4 regions of the Aminobacter sp. P4_H6_2 genome follow, and region 2 is predicted to be linked to each of the others. Evidence: predicted binding sites of a transcription regulator. Region 2 holds the regulator's gene; each other region holds the start of a gene.

The links. Region 2 encodes PhoB, which activates phosphate uptake and scavenging genes when phosphate is short. Its sites were predicted from a motif close to TGTCATNNANCTGTCAT; they were not measured.
Positions count from the first base shown of each region.
Region 1: AC1DUU_RS03710 (BtaA family protein) is a predicted target of PhoB. The motif match lies at 1,832-1,848, and genes of this name have one in related genera.
Region 3: phnN (phosphonate metabolism protein/1,5-bisphosphokinase (PRPP-forming) PhnN) is a predicted target of PhoB. The motif match lies at 3,836-3,852, and genes of this name have one in related genera.
Region 4: AC1DUU_RS13620 (LTA synthase family protein) is a predicted target of PhoB. The motif match lies at 2,007-2,023, and genes of this name have one in related genera.

Region 1 is NZ_JBFUKO010000023.1:17,852-21,421, reverse strand. Features, by position in the region: gene AC1DUU_RS03715 (class I SAM-dependent methyltransferase) at 1-526, opposite strand, end outside; gene AC1DUU_RS03710 (BtaA family protein) at 526-1,770, opposite strand; gene AC1DUU_RS03705 (hypothetical protein) at 1,975-2,265, shown strand; gene AC1DUU_RS03700 (DMT family transporter) at 2,318-3,220, opposite strand; gene AC1DUU_RS03695 (TerB family tellurite resistance protein) at 3,369-3,570, shown strand, end outside.
Region 2 is NZ_JBFUKO010000079.1:4,729-11,403, forward strand. Features, by position in the region: gene AC1DUU_RS09035 (ROK family protein) at 1-213, shown strand, start outside; gene AC1DUU_RS09040 (ferric reductase-like transmembrane domain-containing protein) at 227-952, opposite strand; gene AC1DUU_RS09045 (hypothetical protein) at 949-1,425, opposite strand; gene AC1DUU_RS09050 (L,D-transpeptidase) at 1,512-2,321, opposite strand; gene AC1DUU_RS09055 (hypothetical protein) at 2,318-2,491, opposite strand; gene AC1DUU_RS09060 (hypothetical protein) at 2,920-3,117, shown strand; gene phoB (phosphate regulon transcriptional regulator PhoB) at 3,255-3,944, opposite strand; gene phoU (phosphate signaling complex protein PhoU) at 3,967-4,674, opposite strand; gene pstB (phosphate ABC transporter ATP-binding protein PstB) at 4,716-5,537, opposite strand; gene pstA (phosphate ABC transporter permease PstA) at 5,562-6,675, opposite strand, start outside.
Region 3 is NZ_JBFUKO010000010.1:16,347-23,021, forward strand. Features, by position in the region: gene AC1DUU_RS01880 (di-heme oxidoreductase family protein) at 1-860, shown strand, start outside; gene AC1DUU_RS01885 (imelysin family protein) at 860-1,939, shown strand; gene AC1DUU_RS01890 (DUF1513 domain-containing protein) at 1,942-3,042, shown strand; gene phnN (phosphonate metabolism protein/1,5-bisphosphokinase (PRPP-forming) PhnN) at 3,059-3,688, opposite strand; gene AC1DUU_RS01900 (peptide chain release factor 3) at 3,892-5,484, opposite strand; gene AC1DUU_RS01905 (DNA alkylation repair protein) at 5,649-6,675, opposite strand, start outside.
Region 4 is NZ_JBFUKO010000157.1:205-6,879, forward strand. Features, by position in the region: gene fabG (3-oxoacyl-[acyl-carrier-protein] reductase) at 1-736, opposite strand, end outside; gene fabD (ACP S-malonyltransferase) at 788-1,729, opposite strand; gene AC1DUU_RS13620 (LTA synthase family protein) at 2,160-4,016, shown strand; gene rpsF (30S ribosomal protein S6) at 4,328-4,807, shown strand; gene rpsR (30S ribosomal protein S18) at 4,807-5,055, shown strand; gene rplI (50S ribosomal protein L9) at 5,275-5,853, shown strand; gene AC1DUU_RS13640 (class I SAM-dependent methyltransferase) at 6,000-6,675, shown strand, end outside.

The DNA.
Region 1 (3,570 bases), on a different contig from region 2:
GCGCCAGCCAACCTTTGAGTAGGCTTCGGAACCAGCCGGGCAGGCGCTCCTGCTGGCCGAAATCGACGATGTGGACGGAGCCGTTGGATGCTGCCAATGCGGCCGAAACCGAGCGTTCCCAGCCCGGGATCATCGACAGCGCATAGGAGATGAAGACACGGTCGAAGCCGGTTTTACCGAATAGGGCTTCAGTATCGAACGCGGTCGCATCGGCCTGTGCCACGGTGATGCGGTCGGACAAACCCGCCTTGGCGATCGAAGCCCTGGCCGTCGCCAGCATCTCGGCGGAGATGTCGAGGCCGTAAAAGTGCGTGTCGGGAAAGCGGCGGGCAGCGAGGATCAAATTGCGCCCGGTGCCGCAGCCAAGCTCCAGCACGGTTCCGCCGGCTGGCGGATCGAGTTCCGCGATCATGCGGTCGCGGCCGAGCAGATAATATTTGCGCGTCAGGTCGTAGATGTGGCGCTGATGCCGGTAAACACCGTCCATCAGCCCGGAATGGCTGGCCAGAAGCTCCGGTGCGCTCATCAGGGCCTCTTCACATAGAGATGGAAGCCGCCATAGATCGCGGAATGGTCGCGGGCGGTGAAATCGCGCGACTGGGCGTCTTCATAGCTCCACTGGTCGAGCAGAGCGGGCGAAAGCCTACCTGGCAAAAGGCTCGGCTCGGCGGCGGTGCGGAAAATGACGCGGGCGCCAGGAGCGGATGTCCGGGTGATTTCGCTCCACAGCGCGTTGAGCTGGGCGTCGCTCATCCAGTCCTGCGCGTCGAGCAGGACGAAGCGGTCTGTCGTTGCGGCGTCCTTGCCGGCGAGGAATTCGGTGAAATTGGCGTGATGGATGCCGACGCGGCCGATATTGCCGCGGATCGTCGCGTAGTTGGCCTGTTCGAGATAGGCGGGCAGGGCGGCTTCGCCTGGAGCGGGATAACGCCGCGCGAAAGCCTGCCAGGCGAAATAGTTGTTTTCGAGCGGGAAATCGCAGGCGAGTTTTTCAAGGCGTGCCTTGAGCACGCCGGCCATGGAGCCATCGCCTGAAGTCAGCAGCGAGTCGTACTGCGCCGGCGGGATGCCCAGGCCGAACAGCGATGATTTGCGCGAGGTGACGAAGCGCAACATGCGGCGTTCGAAGACGGGTGCGATCTTCTCGTCGAAGAAGCGGCGCTGCTCGTTTTGGCTGCCGGTCGCCATGATGGCGGCGGGGTCGACGCCATAGAGTTTGGCCACGCGATGGCCAGCAGCGATGAACAGGCCGAGAAGCCCGGTCTTGTAGAAATTGCCGTCGAAGGTGGCGATGCGGCGCTTGCCGCGCCAATTGCGGCTTTCCCAGTAGTCGCGGCTCGATGGATCGAGATGCGGGGCGATGAAGCGGTCATAGGCGTGCGAGTTGTGCTCGACATTGGTTTCGCCGAAGAACCGAAACAGATCGGCCTGCGACGGCAAATGGCGAACTGCCGCGAGCTTCATCTTGTTGAGTGCGATGTGCGCACCGTTGAGGTCGACGGCATCAACACGGGCAGGCGAGCGGGTGAGGTAGGCGAGGATGTTGCAGCCGCCTGATGCGATGGTGACGACCTTGTGGCCCTCGGCGAGCTGCATCGCCTCCATGTCGACATCTGGGTCTTCCCAGATCTGGGGGTAGACAAGATCGGAAAACAAAAAGGCAAAGAGCCGCTCGGACAGCCCCTGCTTGGAAAGGGCGCGGTTTTGATAGACCGCCTTGCCAACTTTCTTGCCGCGACGAAAGACAAGTTCTCCGGAAACGTCGGTCATGGAAATGCGATTCCCCGCTTCGTTGTTGGCGCAGTGGGTAGCGCACCGGCGTGACAGCGCGGTGACGCGGCGATGACGGCGACGCGACATGGTGGGCCGTCGGCTATGTGACAACCGGACACCGAACGTTATGAAACCGGTCGGCTTGCCGCGCATTTTCCCTCCGACAGCCCGCTTGCGGGTCGTTTTGGAAAGGAAATTGTTATGAAAAAGCTCATTCTCGCGTCTGTTTCTGCCATCGCTCTATTTGGCATTGCCGCCTGCAGCGACAGCAACACCGACAGCACCACCACCGAGAGCGTGAAGCCGCCTGTTACCGAGCAGCCGGCGCCAGCCACCCCGGCGCCCGCAACGCCTCAGGCCGCGCCGCCGGCAACCGACAATTCGACGACCCAAGGCATTACGCCGACGCCTGAAACAGGCACGGGCGGCGACATGCAGAACCACGATGCGATGCAGCCGAAGCCGGCAGAGCCGGCGGCGCCCGCGCAGTAGGTTAGCGGGAGGAGGAAAGGCCGGGGCTCAGTCTCCGGCCTTTTTCTTTGGGTCAGCGCGCGACGCGGGCACGTCGGCCCAATGCGACGATGGCGATGACGGCGAGCGCGAAAAACACGGTTTCGCCGCTGACATGCTCCTTCAGCAGGAAGGCCGAGATGGCGAGCGTGACGAAGGATTGCAGCAGCTGAACCTGGCTGACGCGGGCAATGCCGCCCATTCCAAGCCCGACATTCCAGGCAAAGAAGCCAAGGAACATCGAGCCGAAGCTCAGATACAGGAACGAGAAAGTCGCGGCGCCCGAGGCACTTGCGAATTCCGGATGCCAGCTCAAGATCGCTCCAGGGATCGAGATCGGCGCGGTGAGGATCAGGGACCAGCAGATGACCTCCCAGCCGGGCATGTGGCGCGACAGCTTGCCTGACACGACATAACCCAGGCTTGCGGAAAGCGCCGCGAGGAACAAGAACATGTCGCCGGTTGTCAGGCTCATACCATTGTCGCGCATGGCAAAGGCCACAACCAGGGCAGCGCCTGCGACACCGCAGATCCAGAAGAATACCGAGGGCCGCTCACCACCGATCAGTGCAGCGAAGATGCTGGTCACCAGAGGTAGCACGCCGAGCACGACGCCGCCATGCGAGGCCGYCACAGTCTGCATGGCGATGGAGGAGAAGATCGGAAAGCCGAACACCAGAAGCAGGCCGGCGAGGAACAATGCCGGCGCATCGCCCCTGGGAAGGCGCTTGCGCAGGATCACAAGCAGCAGTGCGGCGGCAAGCGAGGCGACCGCGGCGCGGCCATTCGTTACGAACCACGGCGAAAATGTCGTCAGCGCAACGCGAGTCGCCGGCAAGGTGCCGCCGAAGATGACAACGCCGAGCGTGCCAAGGGCAAGGCCGATGGTTTCGCGGGAAAGCGTCTTTGCCGGGTGGGTGGTGTTGCGCGCGTCCATGGCGCAATTCGATAGCGGGACTTTGCTTTTTCGTCGTGCACTTTCCTTTGGTCCAGTTTTTTGGTCCAGATGCACGTGTTGCCGACAAAGTTACCCTTATGCGCAAAGTCATCTCGCATTTGCGAATGTTTCATCCTAAGAAGCGGCCATGTCGATTTGGGACCGTCTCGGCGACTTCATCGCGCGTATCTCGGCTTCGGCGGCAAACGGCGTCGCCGATGTCGTGGAGGCTGTCCGCACCATCTTTTCAGGCGATGCCGAGCTGCGCCGCCGCGTTGCCTTTTCGGTGGCGATGATCGCGCTGTCGGCCAAGATGGCCAAAGCCGACGGCGTGGTGTCCCAGGACGAGG
Region 2 (6,675 bases):
GCCACCGCCTTCGACCTGATGGAGCCGCATGTCCGCGCGGCCATCGCCAAGACGGCAGGTGGGCTGCATTCCAAGGCGATCTCCTTCGACACCGAGCCGAACGAAGTCCCGCTCATCCGCCTGGGCTGCCTAATGCGCGCCCTGCTGTACGTCGATCAGGAGATCTTCGCCGCCGGCACGGCCCCTCGCCTTGCCGGGGCCGATTTCGCCTAACCGTCGAAGGCCATCACCGGGCACTTTTCCTCTTCTTGCTCCAAGTCGAAAGGAAGGACGCGGCGCGCAGCACCAGCACCGATAGCACCGCCGCCACGAACGGCCATTGCAGAGGGTTCGGCGCGGGCGGCGGGCGATGGAAGCTCAGGAAGTGCATGAACAGGAAATAGGCCGTGTGCAGCACAACAAGCCCCCACAGCACCGTCGCGCCGTTCTGCAGGAACTTCCAGACCGAGGAACCGAGCAGCTGGATCGACCGATCGTTCGAGGTGGCCATGAGCGCGAGCGCATAGGTCAGCGCGCCAATGCCGATCACGTTGGCAAGCCCGAAGCCATGCTGGAACATCACATACTCGCCCGTCTGCGGGATGATTTCGAAGCCGAACAGCCGCGCAAAATCCCACTCGACCCAGCCGCTGAGTATGATGGCCGTGTGCACGGCCGCCAAAAGCGTCGCATGGATACCGGTCTCGCGCCGATAGGCCACTATCCGCAGCAAGAGCGGCCATAGACGCGAGCCGGGTCCGATCGACATGGTGATCACCAGCATCGCCAGCGATGCGTCCGCGAATGCGCGGTTCCACCTGTGCATCGGGCTCCACTGGGCGTGCACGAGGGCGAACGCGTAGACCAGCGCCGCCGAAAGGCCGATGACCGCGAAATGGCGCAGCAGCATCCGGCGCCAGGCAAGTGGAACGAGCCGGTCGGCGTGTGCGCGCGCCGCGGGGATACCGGTCACTTCGGATACTCCATTTGCGTGGCGTCTGCATTGTCTGCGCGGCAAGCTCGCATTTCGTGCCATGAAGCGACAGCGAGAAGCACAATTCCCAGCGCCGCAATCAATGGCCGGATCGGGTCGAACCAGGTCATCAGCAATTCGCCCCCGAACAGGAGCATGAGGAGCTTGTTGCACGTCGGGCATGCGATGCCGATGAAGTCCGCGACGCCGCCGGCACCCGCGCGGCGGGCCGAACAGAAGGGGCGCCGCACGGCGACGTACAGCCCCGAAAGCGCCGACAGGACCGCCAGGGCGGGCAGTTCCCAGCTCCCAACGGGGGTCATCCGAATGAAGAGCGGATTGTCCCAGAGCGCCGAAACGGTGCCCAGCGCTGCGAAGCTCAGGATAGCCACGGCCACCCCCTTGAGAACGTCGCGGCCATGCCAGCCGGCAGCGGTTCCGCGCAGACCGGAAAGTGTGTGTTCACCCTGCATCGCTTATTCCTCCAACGGAACCATGACGGTTGGCCGGGCGGCGCTTCGCAAACCGCCCGGCGAGAACCTGCTGCGCGACCGTTACATCAGCCGGCGGCTTGCCGAGCACTGTCGCTGGCGACCTCGTGCGAATGGGGTTGGGTCGGATCGCCCAGCACGAGGATGGGAGACTGGCTCGGCACCCGTTCATACAGGTCTATGATGTCCTGGTTCATGAGGCGAACGCCGCCGCTCGAAACCGCCTTTCCGACGGTCCAGTATTCGGGCGTTCCGTGAACGCGATAAAGCGTGTCGACCTTGCCCTGGAAGACGTAGAGCGCCCGCGATCCCAGCGGATTTGTAAGGCCTGGCGGCATGCCGCCCCTGTCGGCGCTCCACTGGGCGAGATCTGGCTGACGCGCGATCATCTCGTTTGGAGGCGTCCATTTCGGCCATTCCTGCTTCCAACCGATACGGCCCCTTCCCGCCCAGGTAAAACCGGCCCGGCCAAGTCCAACCCCGTAGCGCATGGCCTTCCCGCCTGGCTGGACGAGGTAGAGGTAGAAGTTGTCCGTGTCGACGACGAGCGTTCCGACCGGTTCTTCGGTGGCATAGTCGACCTGCTGCCGATAGAAACGGCTCGGTACCTTGGTCAGGTCGATTGCGGCGATTGGGAACCGCTCGTTCGGAAGCGGGCCGTACATCGCAAGGGCATTGCTGTCGACGACCGGCGGCGCCTTTTTGACCGGTGCGTTTGCGGCCGGCACGGCCGCTTGTTGGGTGCTGACGCAGCCGGACACCGCAAGCGTTCCCAGCGCGGCTACGCCGCTGAGAAAATGCCGGCGGCTCAGTGCCGAGCCGTCTCCGGGCAAGGGCGCGGAGTCCGCGGCGTTCGTTTCGAAAGTGCCCGTAGTCATTTGCAGTCTCCTGGAACCATTTCCTGTACTTCGAGCGACACGCAGTCATGGAAGTTGATGACGCTGTCGTTGTTCATGCGAATGTGGCCGTTCGGCACCGATCCGCCGGCCGGTGACGGCTCATGCGTGCGGGCACGCGTCATGTCGCGGTTGCCGCGAGAAAAGCGCATTGGCGCCGAGCGGGCTGGCGTGCGAGCCGGACGGTGGCAGCCAAAGGCCGAACGGTCGGAAATCAGGCAGCGATCGGAGGCCGAAGGAGCGATGCGATCACCAAGCGACGCGGCATGGGATCTGGAAGCAGCTTCAAAAGCGCTGCGCGGGTCGGTGCGGGAAGCTCGACGCGGGCCTGCCAGGCAGGGCAGTCGCCCAGGCAGTGTGTGCTGGCGAAGCGGTCGTCAGAGGACTCACCGACACAGCGCTCCGGGGATGGCAAACACCCATCGGATCCGGCTGTAACTTCAGCCTGCAAGGTTACGCCCGGCAGCTCGCCAATGTTCATGCCTACGGCCGCTGCCCGATCGAGGGGCAGTCCGTAGAGGATGGTGATCAGCACCAGAACAATTACCGAGACAAAGTTGCGCACGGAGCGCCAACTAGCATGAAAACAGACAATTTTTGGTATCACCGAGATCACGAAAGTGTCATCGTCGGAACTTTAACTGCCATTCTTGAAGAAGTTGTCCATCAAAAGAATGGATGTGACGGAGCTCTTGCAGAACAACACTCCAATCACCAGAAGGTTGTTTACATCAGACCGACGCCAAAGCTTCGCGGCGCAGGCGATCTTCATGATTGAGCGCCACCACGCAGACCGGGCGGTCAGCAGTGCGTAGAGCTCGGCGTCGATGGCGGCACGCTGCCGATTGGCCTGATCTGCTGCTGGCCGCAGCCACTGGTGCGCTCGCCGCTTGCGGCAAGAACGGAACAGCGGCGCTAATCCTCGCGGATGGCGTAGCCGGCGCCGCGGATGGTGCGGATCACGTCGGGCATGCGGCCGGTATTGACTGCCTTACGCAAGCGCCCGACATGGACGTCGACGGTACGTTCGTCGATGTAGATCGTCTCGCCCCAGACATTGTCGAGCAACTGGCTGCGCGAAAACACCCGGCCGGGATGCCGCATCATGAACTCCAGCAGCCGGAATTCGGTTGGCCCGAGCTTGATCTCGCTCTTCTTGCGGTAGACCCGGTGCGACTCGCGGTCGAGCATGATGTCGCCGACCTTGAGGATCGAAGACAGCACTTCGGGCTTGGCCCGGCGCAGCAACGCCTTGACCCGTGCCATGAACTCGGGCGTCGAGAACGGCTTGACCAGATAGTCGTCGGCACCAGTCGACAGCCCGCGCACGCGGTCGCTCTCTTCGCCACGCGCCGTCAGCATGATGATCGGCAGCCGTTCGGTGTCGGGCCGCATCCGAAGCCTGCGGCACAGCTCGATGCCGGAGAGTGCCGGCACCATCCAGTCGAGCACCAAAAGGTCGGGCACGTTTTCCTGAAGCCGTATTTCGGCCTCGTCGCCACGCGTGACGACCTCGACCTGGTAGCCTTCGGACTCGAGGTTGTAGCGAAGCAGCACGCCCAGCGGCTCTTCGTCCTCGACGACCATGATCTTGGGGGCGATCATCGGCAGTCCTTCATGTTGGAGTTCAGGTGGCCGAAACCGGCGATGTGGTTTCTTCAACCTTCGGCCGGTGGAGCGGCAGCTGCGTGCCGGTCACCACGAAATACGCGTTCTCGGCGATATTGGTGACATGGTCGCCAATGCGCTCCAGGTTCTTGGCGCAGAACAGCAGATGCGTGCAGGCAGTGATGTTGCGCGGATCTTCCATCATGTAGGTCAGGAGCTCGCGGAACACCGCGTTGTACTGGATGTCGATCTTCTGGTCGTCGGCGCGCAGGTTCTTCAGGCCCTCGGCCTGGCGCGCGACATAGAGATCAACGACGCCCCGCACCTGGTCGAGCACCAGCTGTGCCATGGCATCGATCGAATGCGAAAGATTGCGTGGCGTCGGCGACTGGCCGACAGCGCCGACACGCTTGGCGATGTTCTTGGCGAGGTCGCCGATGCGTTCGAGATCCCCCGCCATACGGATGGCGCCAACCACGGCACGCAGGTCCTGTGCCATCGGCTGGCGCTTGGCGATCAGCGTGATGGCGCTGTTGTCGAGTTCGCGCTGCTTGGCGTCCATGATCGTGTCGTCGGCGACAACGCTTTGCGCCAGCGCCTGGTCGGACGACAACAGCGCGCGGATGGCACCGGCAACCATCGAGCCGCCGAGATCGCCCATGTCACGGATGAGCTGGTCGACATGCTGGAGTTCTTCGTCGAAGGACCGGACTGTATGTTCGCCCATGATTTATTCCTCGTCTCGTATACGGCGGCGAAAACGTCCACTCAGCCGAAGCGGCCGGTGATGTAGTCCTGCGTCCGCTTGTCGTCGGGGTTGGTGAACATCTTGTCGGTAGCGCCTTCCTCGACGAGATAGCCGAGGTGGAACATCGCGGTGCGCTGCGACACGCGTGCCGCCTGCTGCATCGAGTGCGTCACGATCACGATCGTGTAGTTCTCGCGCAGCTCGTCGATCAGCTCCTCCACCTTCGCGGTAGCGATCGGATCGAGTGCCGAGCACGGCTCGTCCATCAGGATCACTTCGGGCGACACCGCAATGGCGCGCGCGATGCACAAGCGCTGCTGCTGGCCGCCCGACAGGCCGGTGCCCGGCTCGTTGAGACGGTCCTTGGCCTCGTTCCACAGAGCCGCCTTCTGCAGGCTCTTCTCGACGATCACGTCGAGCTCGGCCTTGTTCTTGGCCAGGCCATGGATGCGCGGGCCGTAAGCGACGTTTTCGTAGATCGACTTGGGGAACGGGTTCGGCTTCTGGAACACCATGCCGACACGCGCGCGCAGTTCGACCACGTCGATCTTGGGATCGTAGATATCCTCGTTGTCGAGCGTGATCTTGCCGCCGACACGCGCTGCGTCGATCGTGTCGTTCATGCGGTTGAGGCAACGCAGGAAGGTCGACTTGCCACAGCCCGAAGGGCCGATCAGCGCCGTCACCTGGTTCTGGCGGACGTCGAGATTGACCCCGAACAGCGCCTGCTTGTCGCCATAGTGCACAGTGACCTGGTCGCCGCGCATCTTGATGATTTCGTTGGGTCTGTTCATCTCGGCATTTACCGCGTCTTCGAGTTTTTTCTCGGTCATGATGTTCATAGCAGGATACTCCTTGTCCATGCCCTACCAGCGGCGCTCGAAGCGGCGGCGCAGGACGATAGCGACGATGTTCATGGCCATGAGGAAGATCAGAAGGATGATGATGGCGCCCGACATGCGCTCGACAAAGGCGCGTTCGGCCTCGTTCGCCCACATGTAAATCTGCACCGGCAAGGCCGTCGCCGGATCGAATGGCGTCGTGGGATAGTCGGCGACGAAGGCGACCATGCCAATCAGCAGAAGCGGCGCCGTCTCGCCGAGCGCGCGGGCCAGCCCAATGATCGTGCCGGTCAGGATGCCGGGGGCTGCCAGCGGCAGGATGTGATGGAACACCATCTGCATCTTCGAAGCACCAAGGCCAAGGGCCGCCGAACGGATCGACGGCGGCACGGCGGCGAGTGCCGCACGCGTCGCGATGATGATCGTCGGCAGCGTCATCAGCGTCAGCACCAGGCCGCCGACGAAGGATGCCGATCGTGGCAGGCCAAGGAAATTGATGAACACCGCAAGACCGAGCAGCCCGAAGACGATCGACGGCACGGCGGCGAGGTTGTTGATGTTGACCTCGATGATGTCGGTGAAGCGGCTCTTCTTGGCGAACTCCTCAAGGTAGATCGAGGCGGCAACACCGATCGGCAGCGCCAGCAGCAGCACAATCCCCATCATGTAGACCGAGCCGATGAGGGCGACGCCGACGCCTGACGTTTCCGGCCGGCTCGACGCGCCATAGCTGAACAGCCCGGTGTTGAAGTGCTCGGCCATCACGCCTTCGGCCTTGAGCTTGTTCATCCACTCGACCTGCTGGTCCGACACCTTGCGGCGGCTTTCCGGCACGTCGAGATCGATCTGGCCCTTGAAGGCCGAGTCGAGATTGGCGGCGGCAAGAATATCGACATTGCGCGTGGTGCCGATGACCGACGGGTCCGCCGCAACAATGGCCCTGAGCTGGACACGCGAGCTGTCGGACAAGAAGCCCTTGAGCTTGCGCACCTCGGCCTTGTCGTTCGGGTCGATGCCGAGCTTTTCGATCAGCGCTGCCTCGGCGAGTTTGGGATAGTTCGCCATGATCAGCACGTTCGGATCGGTCGCCCGCTTGTTGCTCGGGTCGATGATCTTTTCGTCGAAATGGATCGGCAGC
Region 3 (6,675 bases), on a different contig from region 2:
CCGATCTCGGCTACGGCCCGATGCATCCGGCAACGACGCTGTCGCCGCGCGTGACACCGCAGATGATCGGCCTCGGGCTTGTCGAGCAGATCCATCCGGCCGACATCCTTGCCAATGCCGACCCCGACGACAAGAATGGCGACGGTATCTCCGGCAAGGCGTCGATCGTGCGCGACGGCAAATCAGGCGAACTGACGCTCGGCCGCTTCGGCTGGAAGGCCCAGACACCATCGGTCCGCCAGCAGTCAGCCGATGCCTTTGCCGGCGACATCGGTATCTCGACACCAGACGTTGCGCACCACTGGGGCGATTGTACCCAAGCCCAAACCGACTGCCTCGCCATGCCCAACGGCGTGCAGGAGCGGCTTGGGCCGGTCGAAGCGCCAGATCCGATCATGGATCTGGTGACGTTCTACTCGCAAAACCTCGCCGTACCGGCACGACGCGATATCGACGACCCGCAAGTGCTGCGCGGCAAGCAGATGTTCTACGAAGCCGGCTGCGCCGCGTGCCACATGCCGAAATTCGTCACCCGGCGCGCTACGCCAAACAAGGCGCAGGCCTTCCAGCTGATCTGGCCCTATTCCGACTTCCTGCTGCACGACATGGGCGAAGGCCTGGCCGACGGCCAGCAGGTCGGCGACGCCAGTGGCAGCGAATGGCGCACGCCGCCGCTGTGGGGCATCGGCCTGACCAAAACCGTCAACGATCACACCTTCTTCTTGCATGACGGGCGGGCGCGGAACCTGACTGAGGCGGTGCTGTGGCATGGCGGCGAAGCGCAAGGCGCGCGCGACCGTTTTGCCGCCCTCCCCGCCGACGACCGCACAGCGCTTGTCAAATTCCTGGAGTCGCTCTGATGGCTAGACTTACGCTCGCATCAGCCTTTGTTGCCTGCCTCATCCTGCCCGCGCCCGCAGCCTACGCCAACCAGGCCTCGGACGAGGTGATCGCCAACGCCATCGACGGCTTCATCCGCCCCACCTATGGTCGGCTCGTGCAGGACACGGCGGCGCTCGGAAAGAACCTCGACACGCTATGCACGTCACCATCGGCCGGCAATCTGAAGGCGGCACGCGAAGCTTTCTCCAAGACCACTGTGACGTGGTCGGAAATCGAGATCATCCGCTTCGGGCCGATCACCGAGCAGAATCGGCTGGAGCGCATGCTGTTTTGGCCCGACCGCAAAGGCACCGGCCTGAAGCAGGTGCAAGCCGCCATTGCCGGCGAGGACGTGACCGCGACCGACGCAGCGAAGCTGGCGCAGAAGAGCGTCGCCATGCAAGGGCTCGGCGCGCTGGAGTTCGTTCTGTTCGGCACCGGCGCCGACGAACTTGCGGGCACATCGGCCGCCTATCGCTGCTCCTATGGCAAGGCGATAGCAGGCAATGTCGCCACGATCGCTGGCGAGGTCGACGCCGCCTGGCGCGACGACAAGGGCTTTGCCAGCCAGTGGCAGCATCCCGGTGCCGCCAATCCGCTCTATCGCGACGCCAGCGAGGCGGTGACCGAACTGCTCGAAGTCTATGTCAACGGCCTCGAACTTGTGCGCGACGTGCGCGTCAACGGTTTCCTCGGCAAGGATGCGGCTTCCGACAAGCCGAAGCAGGCGCTGTACTGGCGTTCGCAAGGCACCGCCGCCGCCCTTGGCGGCAACATTTCAGGCATGAAGGCGTTGTTCGGCGCCTCGAAATTTGGCAGCCTGCTGCCGGCAGATTCCGAATGGATCGCACAGTCCATCGATTTCGAATTCGCCAACGCACAAAATGCCGTGACCGGCATCACCGGGCCGATCGACGCTGTGCTCGCTGACCCGGAAAAGCGCGCCAAGCTGACCTATTTCGGCGTCGTGACGTCCAGCCTGTCGGAATTGTTCGGTACCCGCCTTGCCGGCGCGCTCGGCCTCACCGCCGGCTTCTCCTCGCTCGACGGGGACTAGTCATGCGCTCGCCGCTGTTCGACCGCCGCGATTTCCTCAAGGCGGCAGGTGCGACCTTCCTGATGTCGCTCGCTCCCGCCAAGCGTGCGCTGGCGCTCGAAACCGACGCTATGTTCGCCACCGCTTACCAAGCACGCACAGGCGAATATGGCGTCGCGGTGCTGTCGGAGGCCGGCAAGATCCTGCACAGCGTGGCGTTGCCCGAGCGCGGCCACGACGTCACCTTCGATCCGATCTCGCGCAAGTCGGTGGTGTTCGCGCGCCAGCCCGGCACCTTCATGCTGGTCTTCGACCACACCGGCAAGGATGAGCCGCTGACCATTCCGAGCATCACTGGCCGGCACTACTATGGCCATGGCGTGTTTTCGCCCGATGGTGCCCTGCTCTATGTGACCGAGAATGATTTCGACAATGCCGCCGGCATGGTCGGCATCTATGACGCGCGCGACGGCTTCCGCCGCCTCGGCGAGTTCCCGACCCATGGTGTCGGCCCGCACGAGCTGATCCTGCTTGGCGACGGACGCACGCTTGCGATCTGCAATGGCGGCATCGAGACCCATCCGGATTTCGGCCGCGCCAAGCTCAATATCCCGATCATGAAGCCATCCTTCGTGCTCGTCGACCGTGTCAGCGGTGTTCTCCTGGAAAAGCATGAGCTGCCGGAAAAGCTGCACCAGCTTTCGATCCGGCACATGGACATCGACGCCCAAGGCACTGTCTGGTTCGGCTGCCAGCATGAGGGCCCGGCGACGGAAACGCCGCTGCTCGTCGGCTGCGCCGCGCGCGGAGAGGAACTCGCCATGCTGGAGATGCCCGAAGACATTCTCGGTGGCTTCCGCAACTATATCGGCTCGGTGGCGGCCAATCGCGACGCCGGCCTGGTGGCGGTGTCATCGCCGCAGGGCAACGCCTGGGCGATGATCGACGCCGGGACCGGCAAGGTGGTCGCCAGGAACGACCTGGACGAAGTCTGCGGTCTGGCGCCCGACCGCGGCGGCTTCCTCGCCACCACGGGCGCAGGCGTCATCGTCGAGCCGAACGGCAAGCAGGCAAGCCGCACGGAATATGTCTGGGACAATCACATGCTGCGCATGATTGCGTAAGCTTCTGCTTACGCAATCACACCTGACCTGATACGTCGGAAAAGGCGACCGCCTTGCGCAGCACGGCCAAGAACCGCTCGCCGGCGACATCGGCCGTACCGCTGTTGTCGATGGCGACATGGCCGGGACCGGAGAGATCGTGCGGAGCAGTGCGCGCCAGACGTGCCAGAACCTCGCCGCGTGACTCGCGCCCGCGCGCTGCCAGCCGCTCGGCCAGGATTTCGGGGGCAGCCGTGATTTCGACCACCGCTACATTGGCGTAGCGCTCGCGCAGAGCGGGGATGACGCCGCGCGAGGTGTTGGCGACAACGACATGGCCGACCGCAATCGCATCGTCGACGGAAGCCGGAATGCCGTAGCGCAGGCCATGCGCTTCCCACGACAGCGCGAAAGCGCCGGAAGCGTCGGCCTCGACGAAAGCGGCGTCGGCCAGTGTATCGTGATCTTCGGTCGCCCCGTCGCTGTGGCGGGTGATGACGCGGCGGGCGAAATCGACGTGCTCGTCGTCGCCAAGGCGCTCGCGGACATAGGCGATCAGCGTGTCCTTGCCGGCACCGCTGGGGCCAACGACAGCGACGAAGACGCCGTTGCGGACGGGAGAGCCGATTTGGGTCAATTCACGCTCGATCAATGCTGAAACCATCATGCGTCGTCATTCCTCCGTGCCAGCGCATCGGCCCGCCGGGGCCCTGGACAGGCAACGGCGCATTGAACATCTCAAGTGTCGCACTGTCACCCACCTTGGGTTGGACCAGGGTCGACAGCGGCACCGAAATGTCATTAGGCGATTTACATGACGGAATGACGAAACGGAGAGGCGGAGCAGCAAAGCCGCTCCGCTTTCTGGGATCACGCGACGATGTCGCGGACCTGATAGTCCTTGATCGCGGCAAAGCGGATCAACTTCCAGCGCTCGGCCTCGTAGTTGAGCGAGAATTCGTGCTGGGCGAGGAACACCGGATCATTGTCGAGATCGCGCGCGATGTCGCCGCGATGGCTCTCGATGAAGCGGTGCAAATCGGCCTTGTCGTCGGCGTCGATCCAGCGGCAGATCGAAAACCGCGCCATCTCGAAGTCGACCGGCAGCGTGTATTCCACCGACAGCCGCTCCTTGAGCACGTCGATCTGCAGCGCACCGACGACGCCGACGATGGCCGGCGAGCCGTCTTCGGGCTGGAACAGCTGGACCACGCCCTCTTCGGCCATCTGGTGCAGCGCTTCCTTGAGTTTCTTGGCCTTCATCGCATCGCCGAGGCGGACGCGGCGCAGGATTTCCGGCGCGAAATTAGGCACGCCGCGGAACAGGATGTCCTCGCCCTCGGTCAACGTATCGCCGATGCGCAGCGTGCCGTGATTGGGGATACCCACCACGTCGCCGGCATAGGCTTCGTCGGCGGTGATGCGCGAACGGGCGAAGAAGAACTGCGGCGCCGACAGGCTCATCTGCTTGCCGGTGCGCACCAGCTTGGCCTTCATGCCGCGCTTGAGTTCGCCCGAGCAGACACGGACGAAGGCGATGCGGTCGCGGTGGTTGGGGTCCATATTGGCCTGGATCTTGAAGACGAACGACGTCATCTTCTCCTCCGTCGCCTCGACCTTGCGCGTGTCGGCTTCCTGAGCACGGGGTGGCGGGCCGATCTCGCCCAAAGCCTCGATCAGGTCGCGGACGCCAAAATTGCGCAGCGCCGAGCCGAAATAGACCGGCGTCAGATGGCCTTCGCGGAACGCCTGTAGGTCGAAGGGCCGGCACGCCTCGCGGGCCAGCTCCAGCTCCTCGATGAAGGCCGGGCGCTCATTGTCGGGCAGAAGGCCGGCGGCGCGGTTGGAGTCGGGGCCGTGGACAGGCGTGCGCTCTTTTTCGGCATCGCCGTGGCGCACGGCGTTCTGGGCGAGGTGATAGGTACCGGAAAACGTCTTGCCCTGGCCGATCGGCCAGGTGATCGGCGCGGTGTCGAGCGCCAGCTTCTCTTCGATCTCGTCGAGGATCTCGAAGGTGTTGCGCGCCTCGCGGTCCATCTTGTTGACGAAGGTGATGATCGGGATGTCGCGCAAGCGACAGACCTCGAACAGCTTCAGCGTGCGCGGCTCGATACCCTTGGCGGCGTCGATGACCATGACGGCGCTGTCGACCGCCGACAGCGTGCGATAGGTGTCGTCGGCGAAGTCTTCGTGGCCGGGTGTGTCGAGCAGGTTGAAGACGTTGTCGCCATATTCGAAGGTCATTACCGAGGTGACCACAGAGATACCGCGCTCGCGCTCGATCTTCATCCAGTCCGAGCGGGTCTGGATCTTGTCTTTCTTAGCCTTGACCTCACCGGCAAGCTGGATCGCGCCGCCAAACAGCAGCAGCTTTTCGGTCAGCGTCGTCTTGCCGGCGTCAGGGTGCGCGATGATCGCGAAAGTGCGGCGGCGCGCCACCGCCTTTTCGATGTCTTCAGCCATCGGGGATTCCTATTGTGCAGTCGGGAGACAGCCAGTTTTCCCCTGCCCGAAAAAGGCAGAGCCGTCACGGCGCACCGCAACCGGCAGGAAACAGGCCGTCCGCCACTATTCCTTGCGCGGGCTTCTAGCAGCGGGGCCGGCGGCTGTCGAGGAATTGGCGCAGATCATCCCCTCAACTCGAAACCGGATTCGGCCAATGTCTCGCCGTTGACGATCAGTTCTATCAGATGATGGCCGGGATAGTGCTTGCGCGTGGTGAAATCGCGCACCGCCTGGCTGATCGAAATTTCCCTTTGGCCGCCCGCCGGCAGGTTGATCTCCTTCAGCTTGAAGACCTTCTTCGCGCTGCCGCCGCTTTTCTTGACGTAGTGGACGGCATAGTCGACCACCAGCTGCTGCGCTGCCGCGGCGGTCGAGGCAAGGCTTGCCTTGAGCGTGATGCGGCCGCCGAGCATGATGGCGGCCGGCGACACCGCGAATGCCTCGACGCGGACCATCGGCGTGCCTGTCGTGCCGATGGCGCCAAGCGCACGTGCATCGCCCTTCTTGATCATTGTCCTCAGCGCATGCTTGACGATCCAGGCGGTGTTCTTGTCGTCCATGTCCCACGCGGAAACGCGGTCGATCACCTTGTCGGGATGGTCCTTGGAGATGTCGTTGAGGTGGTTTGCCACCGATTTGCGCACGTAGAGGCTGGAATCGCATTTCAGCGCCTCGATGATCGGCGCCGTCGGCGAAGGATCCTTGATCAGCCGCTTGAGCCGGAACGACCATGGCAGCCGCGGGCGCGAGCCCTCGCTGGCGAGGCGGCGCACATGTTCGTTGTCATCAAGCGCCCAGCCACGCATCACCTGAAGGGTCCTGTCGAAATCCTGAGCCAGGAAATGGCGGATGGCGAATTCGGCCGATCCGAAGCGGGTGAAGAATTTCAGCGCCTCCATCGACAGGTCGAAATGACCCTTGCCATAGAGCGCGACGTGTTCGGACAGGACGATCGATGCGAAGCCATGCTGGATACGCGGTGCGAGCTCATGGAGAACCCCAATCGCGTCCTCGAAGCCGCCGGGCAGGCTGGCGTGCAAGCTCATCGCCGTCAGACGCATACGCTGCATGATGCCGAGTTCGTCGAGGTTCTCGGTAGCAAGCACCATGAATTTTTCCGCATCGAACCCTGGCGCGATGGATGCCGTT
Region 4 (6,675 bases), on a different contig from region 2:
AGATCATCGCCATGCCGCCATTTACATGGATTGTCTGGCCAGTGACATAAGCTGCTTCGTTGGAAGCGAGATAAGCGACGGCCGAAGCAACTTCCTTGCCGGTGCCCATGCGCTTGGCCGGGATCGCGGCCATGATCGTCTCTTTCTGCTTGTCGTTGAGCTTCTCCGTCATTGCCGATTCGATGAAGCCGGGGGCGACGCAATTGACGGTGATGTTGCGGGTCGCGATCTCCTGGGCGAGCGACTTGGAAAAGCCGATCATGCCCGCCTTGGAGGCACAGTAGTTGGTCTGGCCAGGATTGCCGGTGACGCCGACGATCGAGGTGATGTTGATGATGCGGCCATGGCGGCGGCGCATCATCGGGTGCGTCAACTCGCGCGTCAGGCGGAACATCGCCGTCAGGTTGATCTCGATGACACTGTCCCAGTCGGCGTCGGACATGCGCACGAACAGGCCGTCCTTGGTGATGCCGGCGTTGTTGACCAGGATGTCGACGCCTTCGAGATCGGCCTCGGCCTTCTGGCCCAGCGCCTTGACTTCATCGCGGTCGGCGAGATTGGCCGGAAACAGTTTCACGCGGTCGCCGAGCTCGCTGGCCAGGGCCTCGAGCTTTTCAACGCGTGTGCCGTGCAGGCCAACGATGGCGCCCTGCTTGTGGAGGATGCGGGCGATTTCTTCGCCGATGCCCCCGGATGCGCCGGTGACGAGTGCCTTGCGGCCGGTCAGATCGAGCATTTTTCAATCCCTTTCAGAGATCGCCCTTCACGGGCGGGTCGATTGAATTGTTCAGACGAGTGCGGCGATTGCCGCGTCGATGTCGGCCGGGTTGTTGACCGCAGCCGTTGCGATGTCCTTGTTGATGCGGCGGGCGAGGCCCGACAACACCTTGCCGGCGCCCACTTCGTAAAGTGTGGTGACGCCGTTGTTGCCGAACCATTCGACCGTCTCGCGCCAGCGCACGCGGCCGGTGACCTGCTCGACGAGGCGGGCGGCGATCTCTTCGGGATCGGTGATCGGCTGAACCGAGACGTTGGCGACAACCGGAACGATCGGCGGATGCTTCTTCACCCCGGCGAGTGCTTCGCGCATTTTTTCAGCCGCCGGCGCCATCAGCGCCGAATGGAAAGGCGCTGAGACCTGCAGCATCAGCGCGCGCTTGGCGCCCTTTTCGGTGCAGAGCTTGGCGGCGCGTTCGACGGCCGCCTTCTCGCCCGAGATCACCAGCTGGCCGCCGCCATTGTCGTTGGCGATCTGGCACACCGAACCCTGGGCAGCCTCAGCACAGGCGGCGTCGACATCGGCTTGCTCCAGTCCGATGATCGCAGCCATCGCGCCCTGCCCGGCCGGCACCGCCGCCTGCATGGCGTCGCCGCGGATGCGCAGCAGGCGCGCCGCGTCGGCGACCGAAACAAAGCCAGCGGCAGCTAGTGCCGAATACTCGCCGAGCGAGTGCCCCGCGACGTATGAAACCTTGTCCTTGAGCGACAGGCCGCGCGATTCCAGCGCCCTGAAGGCAGCCATCGACACCGCCATCAGCGCCGGCTGGGCGTTGGCCGTCAGCGTCAGCGTCTCTTCAGGACCTTCCCAGATCAGCTTCGAAAGTTTTTCGCCCAATGCATCATCGACTTCTTCGAACACGCGGCGCGCTTCGGGAAAAGCATCGGCGAGTTCCTTGCCCATGCCGACAGCCTGGCTGCCCTGCCCCGGGAAAGTGAATGCAACGGCCATGTTGGTCTCCTGGCTACTTGCCGCATCGGCCCGAACCGGAATCGGTTTCACCGGGTGCGATGCGCAGACTTATCACGTGGAGCGCCCTTGCACGTTCGGGAACAAGCATCACGCCACATCGTTGTGCCTCTGGCGCAATGGATACCGTGAAGTCAAGTCTTGAGGGCTTYGGGACCCCGCTGGGGCAAATAATCACAGATGATTAATACGAAACACCTTTTGTTTGCCTCATCCTTCTCAATTTTGCCATATGCGCTAGGTTTTCGATGACCGTTTTGTGACAGTTGCGTGACGCCGCTGTCGAGCGCCCGGGGAAGTTGAGTTGGCAAAGCAATTGGCGGACGGCAAGGCCGTCGTCAGAGATGACGAAAACGAGGCCGCGCGAGCGCGTGGCCGGCGTGCCTATACTTTGTGCGTGCTGCGCTCGGTCATGGTCACGCTCGCCGTTTCGGCGGTGCTGGTCTTTGCCATCGAGTTGGTCGCGCGCGGCTCCTTCGTCGACACCCTCAACTTCTTCCAGCAGCCGTTCAAGCCGAGCTGGACGACGGTCGCCCTGTTTGCCCTTTTGATCATCGCTCTCGATGCGCTTCTCGGGCGGCCCTATAATGGCCTTTTGATCGTTGCGCCCGTCGCACTCGTGCTCGCCTTCGTCGGCCATCAGAAATCGCTCTATCTCGGCGACCCGCTCTACCCGACGGATTTCCTCTACGCCCGTCAGATCGTCGAACTGATGCCGCTGCTCGTTCGTGAACGGCCCCTCGCCGGCATCGGCATTGCCGTCGGCCTGATCGTGGGCATCTCGCTACTTGTGCTGGCCTGGCGCTACTGGCGCCGCCGCATGCCGACCTTGACGCTTTGGGCCCGCGTCTCGCGTCTCGCTATCGCCATTCCAACCCTCGCCTTCTTTGTCTCGATCATGGACTACGCGACCTTTTCGTGGACGCGCGACCGCCTCCAGATCATCCCCATGATGTGGGACCAGAAGGAAAATTACGCCTCCAATGGCTTTGCCATCGCCTTCGCGCTCAATGTGCCGATGGCCAAGGTCAAGGCGCCGGAGGGCTATTCCGAAAAGGCGATCGACGCCATTGCCCGGCCTGAACAGGCTGTCGCGGCCCTGCCGGAGGAAAAGCCCGACGTCATCATCGTGATGAGCGAATCCTTCTGGGATCCGACGCTTCTGCCTGGCGTATCGATCGCACCCGATCCTATAAAGAATGCACGCGCATCGCAGTCGGGCCATGTTTTTTCGCCCGAATTCGGCGGCATGACCGCCAATGTCGAGTTCGAGGCCCTGACCGGTTTCTCCAACGCCTTCCTGCCGGCCGGCTCCATTCCCTACCAGCAATATGTCCGCGCGCCGGTGCCTTCGCTGGCCACCTTCTTCAAGAGCGAAGGCTACGAGACCCGCGCCATCCATCCGTTCGGCAGCTGGTTCTGGAACCGCGCGCCTGTCTACCAGGCCTTCGGCTTCGACAAGTTCATGTCGGAAGAAAACCTGCCGCCGCTCGAAAAGCGCGGGCCGCTGGCATCCGACGCCGCCTTGATGGAAGAGATCATCCGCGAAGCCGATGCGACCGAGCATCCGTTCTTCTTCTTTGCGGTCTCCCTGCAGAGCCACGGCCCTTACGAGCCGAACCGCTACAGCGACACGACCCACAAGGTCGAGGCCGCAACGACGCAGTGGGCACGCGATTCGATCCTGACCTATGCCGAGGGCGCTTCTGACGCGGACCGCGGCCTCAAGCGGCTGATGGACTGGGCGAGCAAGCGCGAGCGCCCGACCGTGATCGCCTTCTTCGGTGACCACCTGCCGCCGCTCGGGCCCGTCTATGTCGAGACCGGCTTCATGAAAGAGCCGGTTGCCAAGCGCAAGGCGGCGATCGGCGAGATGCTGGTCCAGCACGAAACGCCGCTGGTGGTGTGGTCGAACCGCACAGGTCCCGCGCGCGACATCGGCTCGATCAGCCCGGCCTTCCTGCCTCTGCATGTGCTCGAGACCGCCGGCATCAGCCACCCCTACTACACCGGTTTCCTTGGCGACCTGCATGACCGATTCCGGGTCGTCGACCGCAACGTGCTGCTACCACGCGAAGGCGAGTCGGTGTTCGACTGGTCGCGCGCAAAACAGCTCGACCCGGCGATCCGCGATTTCCGCTGGCTGCAATACGACATGATGTTCGGCAAGCGCCGCGGCGCCAAGGGCTTCTTCCCCGAGACGGTCGACAAAGTCGTTGCCGACCGCACCCGCTCGCCGCTTTTCCTGCAACCCGAGGCACTCGGCTGAGCGGCGAAAAACCCAAGAAAATGGCCGATTTCGGCGGGATTTTTGGCCCCGCCCCTTGCCTTGGCCGCACTTAGCATGTAGACGCCCGCCATCTGCCGGTCCCAGCTGGGGGCTGAACGGAGGGCCGGAGGCTTTCTTGAAAGTCTCCGTGTGAAGCGAAAACGCTTCCGCCTCCCGTGTCTCCGCTCTCGACCGTCTCGTCGTGCTCCTTTCTTCCCCTGAGGAGGCCGTAAGGCCCTCGAAGGGTCAGCGAGGTCGCAGAGGCTCTAGCCGCCGGGACCGGAAGATCGAAACGAAGAAAGGCAAAAGCTATGGCTCTTTATGAACATGTGTTTCTTGCCCGCCAGGACCTCTCGCAGCAGCAGGTCGATGCACTTGTCGAACACTACAAGGGCATCATCACTGCAGCAGGCGGGTCGGTTGGCCGGGTCGAGAACTGGGGACTGAAGTCCCTCACCTACCGCGTCAACAAGAACCGCAAGGCGTATTACACGCTTATGGACATCACCGCTCCGTCGGCTGCCGTCAAGGAAGTCGAGCGCCAGCAGGGCCTGTCCGAAGACGTTCTGCGCTTCCTGACCATCAAGGTCGACGCGCATGAAGAAGGCGTCTCCGCCATGATGCAGAAGCGCGAAGAGCGCTCCGAGCGTGGTGGCTTTGGCGATCGTCCGCGCAGCTTCGGCGACCGCGACCGTGGTGATCGCGGCCCGCGCAGCTTCGGCGACCGCGATGGCGGTGGTGATCGTGGCCCGCGCCGTCCGCGCGAAGGTGTTGAAGGGGGTGCAGAATAATGGTCGACATCAATCAGATCCCGACCCGTCGTCCCTTCCATCGCCGCCGCAAGACCTGCCCGTTCTCCGGCGCCAACGCTCCGAAGATCGACTACAAGGACGTGCGTCTGCTGCAGCGCTACATTTCCGAGCGCGGCAAGATCGTTCCTTCGCGCATCACCGCCGTCAGCCAGAAGAAGCAGCGTGAACTCGCCAAGGCGATCAAGCGCGCCCGCTTCCTCGGCCTGCTGCCCTACGTGGTGAAGTGATCTGCTTTCTGGCCCGGGTGCTTTGTCGCCCGGGCCAGAATTTTCCTGCCGCGACGGGCGTGGCCGGTTAAGTCTCAAAATCCCGAGTTGGGTCTCCTCAAGAGCCCCTAACTGCCGCAACGACAGGCAGGACAGCGAAACCGGCGGTACCGCCCTTCCCTGCTTCCTTGCCCGTTGAATTTTATTCGCTGCCTTTGCAGCCAACGAAAGGACAGGAAAATGGACGTCATTCTCCTCGAACGCATTTCCCGCCTCGGCCAGATGGGCGACACCGTCAAGGTCAAGGACGGCTTTGCCCGCAACTTCCTTCTGCCCAAGGGCAAGGCGCTCCGCGCCAACGAAGCCAACAGGAAGAAGTTCGAAGGCCAGCGCGCTCAGCTCGAAGCCCGCAACCTCGAGCGCAAGTCGGAAGCCCAGCAGGTCGCCGACAAGCTCGACGGCAAGACCTTCGTGATCGTGCGTTCGGCTGGTGAAACCGGCCAGCTCTACGGTTCGGTCTCGACCCGCGACATCGCCGACCTGCTGATCGCCGAAGGCTTCACTGTTGCCCGCAACCAGGTCGAGCTCAACCAGCCGATCAAGAACATCGGCCTGACCAATGTGGCGATCGCGCTGCACGCCGAAGTCGAAGTCACCATCACGCTGAACATCGCGCGCACGGCCGACGAAGCCGAGCGCCAGACGAAGGGCGAGACGCTGACCACGGCTGAGGCCATCTACGGCGACGACATCAACGAAAACGCCCGTCCGGACAGCTTCTTTGATCCGAACGAAGACGGCGAAGGCGACGAAGGCTGATTTCAGCCAACGCCTTCTATCCAGTTTTCTGGACCAAGCCCGGATGGCAACATCCGGGCTTTTTTTGTGCCAGCCGTGGAACTTGTCAGCACTGTCACTATCTTCCAAGATCGGACTACAGGACTGACCTCTTTCGCGAGCACGCCATGAACATGTTGTTGCAACGCATCGTCGGTAAGCTTGTGCGCACGGGCGATCTGACAGTCACCGGCCCCAATGGGCGGTCGCATCGATTCGGCGACGGTTCCGGCGAGCCGGTACATCTCCTGATCAAGACACGGCGCGCCGAGAGCGCCATTGCACTCGATCCCATGCTAGCCCTGCCCGAGGCCTATATGGACGGCGATGTCGACATCGTCGGTGGCGATGTGCTCGGGCTGATGCGGGTCGTCTTCCAAAATCTCGGCAATGGCAGCATCGACACTGCCTGGACCAAGGCGATCGACAATGTGAGGCTCGCCTTCCGGCGCTTTCAGCAGGTCAACACCGCCGCGCGCGCCAAGCGCAACGTCCAGCGGCACTACGATCTGTCGGGTGATCTCTACCGGCTCTTCCTCGACGCCGACATGCAATATTCCTGCGCCTATTTCACCCATCCGGACATGACGCTGGAAGAGGCCCAGATCGCCAAGAAGGCGCATATCGCAGCCAAGATGCGGCTGAGGCCGGGACAATCGGTGCTCGACATCGGTTCCGGCTGGGGCGGACTTGGGCTTTATCTGGCCCGCAGCTTCGAGGTCCAGGTGCTCGGCGTCACCTTGTCAAGCGAGCAGCATGCTGTCGCCACCGAGCGCGCGCATGAAGAAGGGCTGGACGGCCACG